2 regions of the Pseudomonas sp. ZS1P83 genome follow, and region 1 is predicted to be linked to the other one. Evidence: riboswitches for the same ligand, from Rfam matches in the RefSeq annotation. Region 1 holds a riboswitch; the other holds the start of a gene.

Region 1 (7,279 bases):
GCGTCAGCGGCGGCATCAGGTGATCGATGATCACGGCCTGGGTGCGGCGCTTGGCCTGGGCGCCCTCGCCCGGGTCGTTGACGATGAACGGATAGATGTTCGGCAGCGGCCCGAGCAACGCATCCGGCCAGCAATTCTCCGACAGCCCGACCCCCTTGCCCGGCAGCCATTCCAGATTGCCGTGCTTGCCGACGTGGATCACGCCGTGGGCGCCGTAGGTATTACGCAACCAGAAGTAGAACGCCAGATAACCGTGAGGCGGCACCAGGTCCGGGTCGTGATACACCGCGCTCGGATCAACCTGATAACCGCGCGTCGGTTGGATACCGACGAAGGTCAGGCCAAAGCGCAACCCGGCGATCATCATTCGCCCGCCACGGAACATCGGATCGCTTTGCGGCGTGCCCCAACGTTCCAGCACGGCCTGGCGGTTGGATTCCGGCAAGGCGTTGAACATCAGCAGATAGTCGTCCATCGACAGGCTTTGCTGACAGGGACGCTGGTCAAGGGTGTCGAGGTCGTTGCTGACGCCACCGAGCAATTGCTGGATCAACGCGGTGCCCGTGTCCGGCAACTGCGCCGGTAGCGGATATCCTTCGGTGTGCAGCGCACGGAGGATATTCAGCGCGGCGGCCGGGGTGTCGAGGCCCACGCCGTTACCGATACGCCCATCACGGGTCGGGTAGTTGGCGAGGATCAGGGCGATGCGCTTCTCGCCATTGGGCACGCGCGCCAGATCAATCCAGCGCCGCGCCAGTTCGGCGACAAAATCCATGCGTTCAGGTTGCGGTCGGTAGCAGACCACGTCGGATTGACTGCGCTCGCTGCGCCAGGCCAGGTCCTTGAAGCTGATCGGCCGGCTGATGATTCGGCCATCCAGTTCCGGTAGCGCGATGTGCATCGCCAGGTCACGTGGACCGAGCCCCTGTTCACTGGCGCGCCAACCGGGCTCGTTGTCCTGGGCGCAAATCGCCTGAATCACTGGGATGTTGCGACGAAACGGTCGCAGGTGCGGCGCTTCGGGGCTGGATTGAGCGAAACCGGTGGTGTTGAGAATCACCCCCGCTTCGACTTCATCCAACCAGTCCTCGACCGCCGTTAGGCAGCCGGGCTCTTTCAAACTGGCCAGCGCAATCGGCAACGGGTTCAACCCCGCGGCCTGCAAACGCTGGCAGAAAACATCGATGAAACCGGTGTTCGCCGCCTGCAAATGCGAGCGGTAGAACAGCACCGCAGCTACCGGTTGATCGGCCTGCCAGTCGGCTTGCCAATCGTGAAGGTCTGCGGGGCTTTTTTGCGGATGGTAGATCGCCGTGCGCGGCAGGGTTTGCGGCTCGGCCCAGGCGTAATCGCGTCCCAGCCAACGATTGGCGAGGCAGCGGAAAAAATCCAGGGCATTGCTCATGCCGCCCTGACGCAAAAAATGCCAAAGCCGATCGCGGTCGCCGGCAGCCACGGTGCTCAGGTCGCTGAGTTCCGGGTCCGGGCGGTCATCGCCGGGCACCAGAATCAGCTGCACGCCGCGCTGAGACAACTCTACCAAGCGCTCCACGCCATAACGCCAATAGGCGATGCCGCCGTGCAGCGAGATCAGAATCACCTTGGCGTGGCGCAGCACTTCGTCGACATACAGGTCGACCGACGCGTGATTCTGCACCTGCATCGGATTGGCCAGGCGCACGCTCGGGTAATCGTCGGGTAACTGCTGTGCCGCTTCAGCGAGCAGCGCCAGGCTGGAATCGCCGCTGCACAGGATCACCAGTTCGGCGGGGGTCTGTCCAAGGTCGGCAATGTTGTCATCCGACACGAAACCGCCGGGCTGGGTCCTGAGCAGGTGCATGGCTTAAACGCTGAGCGCAGCGCGCAATTGCGCTTCGAGTTGCGCGGCGTCGAGTTCCTGGCCGATCAGCACCAAGCGCGTGGTACGCGCTTCTTCGGCGCCCCACTGACGGTCGAAATGCTTGTCGAAACGCGTGCCCACGCCCTGGATCAGCAAGCGCATCGGCTTGTTCGGGATCGCAGCGAAGCCTTTTACGCGCAGGATGCCGTGCTTGACGACGAGTTGGGTCAGCGCGTCCATCAGCAGGCTTTCGTCGGCTTGCGGCAGTTCGATGGAGATCGAATCGAACGCATCGTGATCGTGATCGTCTTCACCTTCGTGGTGGTGATCGTGGTGGCTGTGGCGGCTGTCGATGTGCTCTTCGGAACCGGCGCCGAGGCCGATCAGCACGTCCAATGGCACGCGGCCGCTGCTGGCTTCGATGACTTTTACGGCGGGCGGCAATTCTTCGGCGACTTCCAGGCGCACACGGGCCAGGTCTTCGGGGCTGATCAGGTCGGCCTTGTTGAGAATCACCAGGTCGGCGCTGGCCAGTTGGTCGGCGAACAGCTCGTGCAGTGGCGATTCGTGGTCCAGGTTCGGGTCGAGTTTGCGCTGGGCATCGACCTGGTCCGGGAAAGCCGCGAAGGTGCCGGCGGCGACCGCTGGGCTATCGACCACGGTGATCACCGCGTCAACGGTGCAGGCGCTGCGGATTTCTGGCCACTGGAAGGCTTGCACCAGCGGTTTTGGCAGGGCCAGACCCGAGGTTTCGATGAGGATGTGGTCGAGGTCGCCGCGGCGGGCGACCAATTCGCGCATCACCGGGAAGAATTCTTCTTGAACGGTGCAGCACAGGCAGCCGTTGGCCAATTCATAAACGCGGCCGCTGGCTTCTTCCTCAGTGCAGCCGATGGAGCACTGCTTGAGGATTTCGCCGTCGATGCCCAGCTCGCCGAACTCGTTGACGATCACCGCGATGCGGCGGCCCTGCGCGTTGTCGAGCATGTGCCGCAGCAAGGTGGTTTTGCCCGAGCCGAGGAAGCCGGTAACGATGGTGACGGGGAGTTTGGCCAGTGTTTTCATCGGATGCCCTTTGGCAAGGTGGCGGGCATACGGGACGACGACCGGCAACGCGGACGCGCGTGCCTGAAGAGTTCGCCACCGGATCACCCCGCCCGGTTGAAAGTGAGAATCTGTGTCGAGGCAGGTCTCCTGGCTGACGGCTTGCCAGTCGTTCGACTGGCGTTGGCTGCGCCTTCCCGCGGGCCCGATGGACAGGGCTTGCAGTGGCGTGGCAGCCAACAGAACCGTTCACAGTTGCGGGGGCAGCCGCGGCATCGACCGCGTTCCCTTCTTAGCTTCGGCAGACGCCGAAGAACCTCGAAAGCGCAAGGCTACGCATCGTGTGGGGGCGGGTCAATGTCTTGTGGCGCCCTCACCGGCCCCTTCGCGGGCAAGCCTCGCTCCTACAGATCGGTGGTGTTTCTGTAGGAGCGAGGCTTGCCCGCGAAGAATTCACCTCGGTCTCGAGTTGAGAACCCTTGCCAATTGACGCCCAACCCCCGGCCATGCTCTCCTACACACCTTGTTACGGGTGCCCTTCACAGGGTGAAACGGGAAACCGGTGAATCATGTGCTTTACTCTAAAGTCATGTCAGTCCGGTGCTGCCCCCGCAACGGTAAGCGAGCGAAGCGTCAGATCCACTGTGCCAGCAGTTTGGCATGGGAAGGTGATGTTTGCAGGTCAAGGCGAAAGCCAGCGCCCCTCGTGAGCCCGGAGACCGGCCCGCAACACAAAGTGACCATTACGATCACTGAATAACAAACCCGCGGTGGGCGGGCGCTGTTTGAACCTCTGCGTGCCCGACTCGCAGGGGTCTTCCATGCGCTCTATTCACCCGCTGACTGACCAGAGGGAAGCGCCATGTCGATCATCAGCAGTACCGGCAGCAACACCGATAAGAGCACCGCCAGCACCACCACGACCCTGACTCAACGCCTGACCGCCGCTGTGTGTGCGTCTATCCTTGGCGCCAGCCTGGTGTATTTCGCCGGTTTCTCGCACATCGAAGCGGTGCACAACGCCGCGCACGATACCCGCCACAGCTCTGCGTTCCCGTGCCATTGAGACCTGCTGACATGATCAAGCGTATTGCGCAAACCGCAGGGTTCACCGGGCTGCTGGCCGCCCTATTGCTGACCCTGCTGCAAAGCTTCTGGGTGGCTCCGCTGATTTTGCAGGCTGAGACTTACGAAAAATCCGAGCCTGCCGCTGTTGCAGTTCACGAACACGGCGCGGGTGCTGTCGCCGCTCACACTCACGACGCCGAAGCCTGGGAACCGGAAGACGGCTGGCAGCGCGTGCTGTCGACCACGGGCGGCAACCTGGTGGTAGCGGTCGGTTTCGCCCTGATGCTTGCCGGTCTTTACACCTTGCGCGCACCGACTCGCACTTCCCAAGGCCTGCTCTGGGGCCTGGCCGGTTATGCGACGTTCGTGCTGGCGCCGACCCTCGGTCTGCCGCCTGAGCTGCCGGGCACTGCCGCGGCTGATTTGGCGCAACGGCAGGTCTGGTGGATCGGCACTGCCGCCTCCACCGCAGTCGGCATCGCATTGATCGTGTTTAGCCGCCACTGGTTGATGAAAGTGCTCGGCGTGGCCATTCTGGCCGCTCCTCACGTGATCGGCGCACCACAACCGGAAGTCCACTCGATGCTGGCTCCAGAAGCCCTGGAAGCTCAGTTCAAAATCGCTTCGCAGCTGACCAACGTTGCGTTCTGGCTGGCCCTGGGCTTGATCAGTGCCTGGTTGTACCGTCGCAAAAGCGATGGTCAATACCACGCATGACTGACACCAGCGCAGCGCCGACCCTGGTAGTTGGCCTGGGCTGCCAGCGCGGCTGCCCCGTCAGCACGCTGCGGGCGCTGCTCGATCAGGCGTTACAAGCTCATAAGATCGAACTTCGCCAGATCATGGCGCTGGCCAGCATCGAACTGAAGCGCGAAGAACCTGGCTTGATCGAGTTGGCCGAACAGCTTGAATTACCATTGATGTACTTCAGCAGCGAACAACTGGCCGGCTATCAACCGCAACTGAGCCACCGCTCGGACATTGCGTTCGAACGCACCGGCTGCTACGGCGTCGCGGAAAGTGCCGCCCTGGCCCTGGCCGAACAACTGGCCCAGGCACCGGCAAAATTGCTGATTTCACGACAAAAATATGCCCAGGCCACCTTGGCATTGGCCTGCGTCGCCTAAAATCCTCGATAATCCCCGCCTTCGATCATGAGCAATCTTCATCTGAAGCTTTGTCCAGCCCCTTTTTCTCACAGGAACCGACGATGACCGTCTACTTCATTGGCGCAGGTCCCGGCGACCCGGAATTGATCACCGTCAAAGGCCAACGGCTGATTCGCAGCTGCCCGGTGATCATCTACGCCGGCTCCCTGGTGCCCGCCGCCGTGCTGGAGGGCCATCGCGCCGAACACGTGGTCAACAGCGCCGAACTGCACCTGGAACAGATCATCGAGCTGATCAAGACTGCCCATGCCAAGGGCCAGGACGTGGCTCGTGTACATTCCGGTGATCCGAGTCTTTACGGTGCCATTGGCGAGCAGATTCGCTACCTGCGCGAACTCGACATCCCTTTTGAAATTATTCCCGGCGTCACGGCCACGGCGGCCTGCGCGGCACTGTTGGGCGCCGAACTGACGTTACCCGATGTGTCGCAAAGCGTGATCCTGACCCGCTACGCCGACAAGACCGCCATGCCCGCCGGCGAAGCGCTGGGCAGCCTGGCACAGCATGGGGCGACCATGGCGATTCATCTGGGGGTCAATCATCTGCAGAAAATCCTGGTTGAATTGCTGCCGCATTACGGAGCGGATTGCCCGATCGCGGTGATTCACCGAGCGACCTGGCCGGATCAGGATTGGGTGGTGGGGACGCTTGAGGACATTGCTGCGAAGGTTGAAGCCAAGGGATTTCGGCGCACAGCATTGATTCTGGTGGGCCGAGTGTTGGGCAGTGATCACTTCAGTGAGTCATCGCTGTACCGCGCTGGGCATGCGCATCTCTACAGACCCTGAGCCAAGCACAACCCTGTGGCGAGAAGATTTATCGCCCATAAAAAAACGGCGCTCACGGGGCTAATGCCAGTCAGTTAAGCTGACTGGCATTTTTCTTTCTGATCGGATACTTCGGTGATTTAAGCCGGATGGCCCGAGGATAAATACGCTCCTCTCGCCGATGCGGCAGGACATAGTGCGGGGCTGAGGCATGCAACTCAGCCAGGTACTTGGGGATGTTCCCGGAACGGTCGGCGGAGACGCTGTTGATAAACCCGAGAATCGCCCAGGTGCAGGCGGTAAAACTCATTTCGCATGGGTAAATACCTGGACAGTGACGACTCATCTCCACCATCTGATAGCGCAACAAGTTGTAGCCCAACAACACCCCCCACAGCTCCTGCTCGATCATCTCGGGCGTCTTGCTACGCAACGTATAACTGCTGTTGAGCAAGGTCTGTTTCATCTCCCGAAACCCTAATTCGACTTCCCATCGCTGGCTGTACAGGTCGACGATTTCGTCGGATGGAAAGCGCAGCGGGTCGGCCATTGAGGTCAGGATCTGACACACCTTGCCTTTGACGGTTTTGCTCAGAAGTCGCGCGGTCAGGCGCTCCGGCAGCCCCGGCCATTGCTTGCGGGCCTGCGGCGAAGTGTTTAATGAGACAACCGCATCCTGGCGCCCCAAACGCTGAAGCACTTCGTACTGCGAGCCTTTTTTCAGCGGCATCAGCCAGTGACGTTCGATCCCTGCCTGCTGCCATTGATGCAGTAAACCTAACGAATAAAAACCACGATCAAATAGCGTCAACGAGTGATCGGGCGTGGTCTCGATCAGTTGCTCCGCCAGCTTCATCTCGTTGCTGCGATAGCCGTCAAACGCACTGCCGATCAGCAAATGGCTGGTCAACTCCATCTGGCAGACCATGCGCACCTGCGGAAAACCAGTGTCGCCATGCTGGTTACTGGCGGAGTCGTAACGTGCACGGTTTTCCGGCGTATCGGGTGTTCGCCAGACGACACCGTCGACACCCAGTAAGCGCAAACCGGCCCAAGTCGGATGAGCGGCCGCCTCATGCCAACTTTTCTGAGTCAGATGGAAGACCTGTCGTACAGCCTCGCTGCCCAATCTCTGACGGGCTTGAACCACCGCGCTGGGTGCCACCAACGGGCGCTGGCCCGGCAGCATGATATTCATGCGGCTGACCACATCCCACGCCGACATGCGCCGAAAGAACGCCATGGAGATCACGCACCAAAGCATCATTTCCAACGGCAAGCGCCGCTTGCGTAAAGTCGCAACGCCTGCCTGTTCAAGTGCCTGCTCGACCAAAGAAGGATCGAGCAAGGAATTCAATCCCTCAATTGAGTTGGGGGGGAGACGATGTTGT
Region 2 (7,279 bases), 730 kb from region 1:
CGAGACGGGCTTCTTCGGCGGCATCGGCCGGCAAACCGAAACGCAGGCTGCTGTTGGGCGTGAACAAGCGCAGCAGAATGCCGCGCCGGGCCATGAACGCATGCAGTGCTTCGGCGCGTTCGGTGATCAGCCATTGAAACAAGGCGCAACCGCCCTGGGGTTTGAAGCCGTGCTGTGCAAGCAGCAGCGCCAGACGCTCACTGGCCTCTTCAGCACGAACCCGTTGTCGGGCATGCCCTTCGGTATCCAGCAGACAGGCCTGACCCAGCACCCGCGTCGGTCCGCTGACCGCCCACGGCCCCACTTGCTCGGCCAGCAATTTGAGCAACTTGCGCTCGGCCAGCACGAAACCCAGGCGCACACCGGCCAGTCCGAAAAACTTGCCGAAGGAACGCAGCACAATCAACCCGACCTCATGGGCAAAAGGTGCCAGGCTCAGATGCTGCGTGTTGTCCATGAACGCCTCGTCCACCACCAGCCAGCCACCGCGCTGGGCCAGCCGCGAGTGCCAGTCCAGCAACCGACTCGGTGTCAGGCTCAGGCCAGTAGGATTGTTCGGATTGACCACCACCAGCACGTCGAGGCTGTCGAGATAGAAGTCGACTTCCTGCTCCAGCACTTCACGCACGATGTAGCCATTGCGTCGCCACGCTTCGGCGTGTTCGGCGTAACACGGCGAGAGCACGCCGACCTTGCCCGCCCGGCGCAAACGCGGCAGCAACTGGATCGCCATTTGCGAGCCGGCTACTGGCAGCACCTGAGCGGCGCCGTAATAATCACAGGCCGCCTGCTCCAGACCGTCATCGGTTTCCGGCAAACGCGCCCAGGCCCGCAACGGGATCTGCGGCACCGGAAACGGCCAGGGCGCAAGGCCGCTGGACAGGTCGAGCCAATCGGCTTCGGCGATGCCGTATTCGAGCGCCGCCTTGCGTAACCGACCACCGTGCTCAAGCATAGAATTCAGCCCCCACGCAGAGGATCAGCAACCATAACCATACCCCGCGCTGGACTAATTGCCAGCCACGGTCGATGGAGTCGGCGTCCGCCGGCACGCCTTCGCCCAGTTGTGGACGCTGATGCAGTTCACCGTGATAAATCGCCGCCCCGCCCAATTCGACGCCGAGCGCACCGGCACCCGCCGCCATCACCGGGCCGGCATTCGGGCTGTCCCAGGTCGGGCCTTGGGTACGCCAGCATCTCAGCGCCAGTCGGGTTTTGCCCAGCAGCGCGTAGGTCAATGCCACCAGACGCGCAGGAATGTAGTTGAGGACGTCGTCGATCTTCGCCGCCGCCCAGCCGAAACGTTCGAAGCGTTCGTTGCGGTAACCCCACATCGCATCAAGGGTGTTGCTCAAACGGTAGAGCACCACACCGGGCGCGCCGGCCACGGCAAACCAGAACAACGCGGCAAACACCGCGTCACTGCCGTTCTCCAATACGGATTCGGTGGCGGCGCGGGCGACTTCGGTTTTATCCAGTTCGCTGGTCTGGCGACTGACCAGATAACCCACGCGTTTGCGCGCCTCGTCCAGATCATCGCTGCGCAGGGCTTTGGCCACCGGCTCGACGTGTTCACCGAGGCTGCGCATGCCGAGGGCGCAGTACAGCGCTAGAATCTCGACCAGCCAACCGACATAAGGCGCCCAGGACAATGCAGTCGCCAGCAAAGTCAGTGGCAACACCGCGATCACCCATGCGGTGACGCCGTGGCTACGCCAGCCGCGACCGCCGGAGTTGAAACGTTGCTCGATGCGGTCGGCAAAACGGCCGAACGCCACCAGCGGATGCCAGCGTTTGGGTTCACCCAGCAGCGCATCCAGCGCAACCGCGGCGACACTCAACAACGCCACACTCATTGACTCACTCCCCAATAATTTTCGTACAGCAGCTCACTGAGCGGACGCGCCTGCGCCCAGCCTTCGAGTACCAGCATCGGCGCTGGATAGAATGCCTTGACCGGCCCCAGGCAAAGCACGGCCAAGGGCTTGGCACCGGCCGGCAAACCCAGCAGGTCCGCCAGGGCTTGCGGCTCGAACAGCGACACCCAGCCCATGCCCAGTCCTTCGGCGCGGGAGGCCAGCCAGAGGTTCTGGATCGCGCAGGACAACGAGGCCATGTCCATTTCCGGCAAAGTGCGACGGCCGAAGATATGGCGCTCGCGATCGTCCATCAGCGCGGCGACCAACACTTCGGCGCAGTCGTTGATGCCTTCGACTTTCAACTTCATGAATTCGTCAGTGCGCTCGCCAAGGGCTTCGGCGGTGCGGATGCGTTCTTCTTCCACCAGTAACTGAATCTTGCCACGCAGGGCTCGATCACTGATGCGGATGAAGCGCCAAGGCTGCATCAGGCCAACACTCGGTGCCTGATGCGCCGCTTCGAGCAGGCGCCGCAGTAACGCGGGCTCGACCGTGCCGCCGCTGAAATGACGCATGTCACGGCGTTCGCCGATGGCTCGGTAGACCGCTTCGCGTTCGGCCTGGCTGAATGCGTGGTCAGTCATGGCCTCTTCGCGGGCAAGCCCGCTCCCACAGGGTTTTGGTCAGGCGCAAATAGCGCGGCAACCGCCGATGGATTGGACGGGAAATAGAAGTGCACATAAGAGGCGGTCATCCGCCCTTCACGATAAACCGCCTCTGCCCCACGCCCGCCGTTAGGGCTCAGGCCACGAGCGATTGGCTCAAGCTCGGTGCTGGTCAGCGAATGGTGATAGGTGTGCCCGCGCAACGAACCTTCCGGCAACTCGACCGCCTGCAACGCCAACGCGGCCAGACGCTTTTGCATCACCGCATCCCCCGCCAGCAAGCCGACCATTTCAGCGCGAGCGCCCTCGACATCGGTCAACGAATCAAGCAAATAAAGCATGCCACCACACTCGGCCAACAACGGTTTACCCGCCGCATGGTGAGCGCGGATTGCGGACAGCATTGTGGTGTTCTGTGACAGCGCCACATGGTGCAGTTCGGGATAACCGCCTGGCAGATAGAGGCTGTCCGCTTCCGGCAATTGCGCATCACGGATCGGCGAGAAAAACGCCAATTCGGCGCCCATGGCGCGCAGCAGGTCGAGGCTCGCGCCATAGGTGAAGGCAAACGCTTCGTCACGGGCCACGGCAATTCGCACTCCGGCCAGCAACAGCTCGGCAGCGATCTCATCAGGGGCTGCGAATTCCACCGCCGGTGGCAGCGCGACCTCGCAACTGCTGGCCAGTGCATCGGCCGCTGCATCGAGGCGCAGGTCGAGATCGTTCAACTCACTGGCCTGAACCAGACCCAAATGACGACTCGGCAATTCGATCCCGGTTTCCCGGGACAAGGCACCGTACCAGCGCAAACCTTCAGTGAGGCTGCCTTCAAGTAATTGCGCGTGACGCAGGGTGCCGACGCGGTTGGCCAGCACACCGGCAAACGGCAAATCCGGCTGATAGCGCGCCAGCCCCAGGGCCAGTGCGCCAAAGGTCTGGGCCATGGCGGTGCCGTCGATCACACCCAGCACCGGCACACCAAAATGCCGCGCCAGATCAGCGCTGGACGGCGTACCGTCAAACAACCCCATGACGCCTTCGATGAGGATCAGATCGGCTTCGCCGGCGGCTTCCCACAACAGACGACGACTTTCCTGCTCGCCGACCATCCACATGTCCAGTTGATACACCGGCGCACCGCTGGCGCGCTCGAGAATCATCGGGTCGAGAAAGTCCGGGCCGCACTTGAACACGCGAACCTTGCGCCCCTGATTGCGATGCAAACGGGCCAGCGCGGCGGTGACGGTGGTCTTGCCCTGACCGGAGGCCGGCGCGGCAATCAGTACCGCCGGGCAGTGACGACTGATTTTCATAATGTAGTATTCACAGCTCGACGCCTTTTTGCGCTTTGATCCCGGCCTGGAACGCGTGTTTGATCACGCCCATTTCGGTGACCGTGTCAGCTAGTTCGATCATCTCCGGCTTAGCGCCGCGACCGGTGACCAGCACATGCTGCATCGGCGGACGCGCCTGCAAATCGCTGAGTACCTGATCGAGATCGAGGTAGCCGTGCTTGAGCGCAATGTTCAACTCATCCAGCACCACCAGGCCAATCGACGGATCACTGAGCAATTCGCGGGACACCGCCCACGCCGCTTCAGCGGCGGCGATGTCACGCTGGCGATCCTGGGTTTCCCAGGTGAAGCCCTCGCCCATCACATGAAAACGCACCTGTTCCGGGAAGCGCCGGAAGAACAGTTCTTCGCCGGTGCTGTTGCGCCCCTTGATGAACTGCACCACGCCACACTGCATGCCGTGGCCCATGGACCGGGCGAGCATGCCGAAAGCCGAGCTGCTTTTTCCTTTGCCGTTTCCGGTCAGCACCAGCAGCAGGCCGCATTCATTCGGGGAGTTGGCGATGCGTTCGTCGATCACGGCTTTTTTGCGCAGCATGCGTGCCAGATGACGTTCGTCACGATCGGGGGTATCAGGCATGGGGAGCTCTCCGTTGAGGCTGGATAACGGCGGGCAGGCACAAGAATAGACGGCAAAAAGCCTGGCATCGCCCACCGTGATGCCGCTGGATGGATCAGGCCGGTCTCCGGGCTCATGAGCGGCGATTCGCCTGACTGCGCGCCTTCCCATGTCGAGATCAACACAGTGGCTCAAGGCGCAGTCTTTACTCATTTACCGTTGCGGGGGCAGCGCCGGGATCGTGGTTCTTCATTAGTTGAATGAACGTACTCACCGGCTTCCCTGTTTCACTCTGTCGACCAAGGTCACAGAGCACCTGAAACAAGCCGCGAAGGTTAGAGGGTTGGGGATGGAGCGTCAATTGAAGACAGGCAGACTGCGAGCGAATAACTGCCGTCGATCAATTATCTGACGCCAATCTTGTGCCACACTCCCAGCAGTGATATCAAAGAGCCACAACCTCACAACACAATAACAAAGGTGAGCCACATGCAAGGCATGATCATCAGCAATCCGAAGCTGGAATTCCTGCGCCCGGTGCTGGAACGCTGGTTTGACTGTATCGACCGCTACAACGCCGTGCGCGGCGATAACGACACGCCTTACTGGTTCGACGAAAAAGCCAACCTGAGCCTGCTGTCCGCCGCTGCGTGGATGGCGGAAATGGTTACACTGCAACAAACACCGACCCGTAAACAGACCGAAGAAGGCGAACGCAATGGCCGCGCCGATCTGTTTATCGCTACCCGCGAAGAACGCGCTTACCTTCAGACGAGCCAGCGCTGGCCACGCGTCAACAGCCTGAACCTGACTCAAGCATTGCAGGACATCACCAGCGACGCCAAGCGCATCAGCTACGCCAGCGACCTGAAACTCGGCTGCCTGTTCGTTGCGCCACAAAAGGCTCAACAAAGCACTACTCCGGAAGAACTCCAGGACATGGTCCACGACCTGCAAAAGGAACACACCTGCGCGGTGGCCTGGTATTTCCCCTACGCCTATCGCAAGTTGCGCAACGAAGCCGGCAACTATCACCCCGGCATTGCCGTGCTGCTCAAGGAAGCCCGCGGCTGACCGGTTGAACCATCGCGCACCTGCGCTTCTCTATTGATTAGAACAATGCATTCATAGGGAAGATCAGCATGCGCAAGCCTCAGTTCGCTCTCGTCATCGTGTTCGCCGGAGGGCTTGCCGCCTGTGGTGAAACCTCCAGGCTGCAAGTCTCCGACGGCACCGGCCCGTCGCCCAAGCTGCCAGAACCAAACAAAACCCTGATCCCGACGGTGAACATCGCCCCGGCGATCGGCTGGCCGAACGGCGCGAAACCCATCGCTGCGACAGGGACTCAGGTGGCGGCCTTTGCTGAAGGTCTCGATCACCCGCGCTGGCTCTACGTGTTGCCCAACGGCGACGTGCTGGTCGCCGAAACCAATGCCCCGCCCAAACCCGATGACGGCAAAGGCATCCGTGGCTGGGTCATGGGCAAAGTCATGGGCCGTGCCGGCGCCACAGTCCCGAGCCCGAACCGCATCACGCTGCTGCGGGACAAGGACCACGACGGCATCGCCGAAACCCGAACGGTGTTTCTGGAAAACCTAAACTCACCCTTCGGCATGACCCTGGTCGGCAATGACCTGTACGTCGCCGACACGGACCGCTTGCTGCGCTTCCACTATGAAAACGGCGAGACGGCGGTCAAGTCACAGCCAATGAAGGTGATAGACCTGCCGGGCGGTACGCTGAATCACCACTGGACCAAAAACGTCATCGCCAGCAAGGACGGCAGCAAGTTGTACGTCACGGTGGGCTCCAACAGCAACGTGGCTGAAAACGGCATGGACAAGGAAGAAGGTCGCGCGGCGATCTGGGAAGTGGATCGTGCCACCGGCAACCATCGAATCTTCGCCTCGGGGATTCGTAATCCGAACGGTCTGGCCTGGGAGCCTCAGAGCGGCGCACTGTGGACGGCGGTCAACGAGCGCGACGAAATCGGCAGCGACCTGGTGCCGGACTACATCACTTCGGTCAAGGACGGCGCGTTTTATGGCTGGCCTTACAGCTATTACGGCCAGCACGTCGACATTCGCGTCGAGCCGCGAAACCCCGACCTCGTGGCCAAGGCCATTGCTCCGGACTACGCGGTCGGCCCGCATACCGCATCGCTGGGCCTGACGTTCGCTGAAGGCAACACGCTGCCAGCGCAGTTCAAGGAAGGCGCATTCATCGGCCAGCATGGCTCATGGAACCGTAAGCCGCACAGTGGCTACAAAGTGATTTTCGTACCGTTCAACGCGGGGAAACCGATCGGGCAGCCGATTGATGTGCTCACAGGGTTCCTCAATGACGAGGAAAAAGCCATGGGCCGTCCCGTAGGCGTGGTGATTGATCAGCAGGGTGATTTGTTGGTAGCGGATGACGTGGGGAACAAGGTGTGGCGCGTATCGGCGGCCAAGTAAACGCTTAGCGCTTACGGCACAGGGTCAATCCATCGCCCAACGGCAACAATGACAGATCCACACGCGAGTCATCCTTCAAGGCGCGATTGAGCGCCTGGATGGCTCGGGTGTCTTCGCTCTCGGGATTTTCCTCAAGCACCCGTCCGCTCCACAGCGTGTTATCAAACACCGCCAGACCACCGACGCGCAGCAGTCGCAGGGCGTGCTCCAGATAACGTGGGTAGTTGGCTTTGTCGGCATCAATGAAGATCAGGTCGAACGGCTCTTGCTGATCCAGCAGGGCCAAGGTTTCCAGCGCGGGCGCCAAGCGTAGGTCAATCCGCTCGGCAAGCCCCGCCTCCTGCCAGTAACGACGTGCGATGGCATTGTAGTCGCCGGGAATGTC

The links. Region 1 has a riboswitch for cobalamin ahead of ACYZT0_RS08790 (CbtB domain-containing protein). Riboswitches for the same ligand answer to the same signal wherever they lie in the genome.
Region 2: another riboswitch for cobalamin. It lies ahead of cobO (cob(I)yrinic acid a,c-diamide adenosyltransferase); the one in region 1 lies ahead of ACYZT0_RS08790 (CbtB domain-containing protein).

What each region holds. Positions count from the first base shown of each region.
Region 1 is NZ_CM142706.1:1,813,990-1,821,268, reverse strand. It holds gene cobN (cobaltochelatase subunit CobN) at 1-1,840, opposite strand, end outside; gene cobW (cobalamin biosynthesis protein CobW) at 1,844-2,905, opposite strand; cobalamin riboswitch at 3,008-3,220, opposite strand; cobalamin riboswitch at 3,398-3,626, shown strand; gene ACYZT0_RS08790 (CbtB domain-containing protein) at 3,747-3,950, shown strand; gene ACYZT0_RS08785 (CbtA family protein) at 3,962-4,669, shown strand; gene ACYZT0_RS08780 (cobalamin biosynthesis protein) at 4,666-5,079, shown strand; gene cobM (precorrin-4 C(11)-methyltransferase) at 5,163-5,909, shown strand; partial or broken gene ACYZT0_RS08770 (IS4 family transposase) at 5,980-7,279, opposite strand, start outside.
Region 2 is NZ_CM142706.1:1,079,853-1,087,131, reverse strand. It holds gene cobD (threonine-phosphate decarboxylase CobD) at 1-955, opposite strand, end outside; gene cbiB (adenosylcobinamide-phosphate synthase CbiB) at 948-1,856, opposite strand; gene bluB (5,6-dimethylbenzimidazole synthase) at 1,853-2,503, opposite strand; gene ACYZT0_RS05240 (cobyrinate a,c-diamide synthase) at 2,500-3,837, opposite strand; gene cobO (cob(I)yrinic acid a,c-diamide adenosyltransferase) at 3,848-4,459, opposite strand; cobalamin riboswitch at 4,540-4,773, opposite strand; gene ACYZT0_RS05230 (hypothetical protein) at 4,928-5,512, shown strand; gene ACYZT0_RS05225 (PQQ-dependent sugar dehydrogenase) at 5,581-6,894, shown strand; gene ACYZT0_RS05220 (O-methyltransferase) at 6,899-7,279, opposite strand, start outside.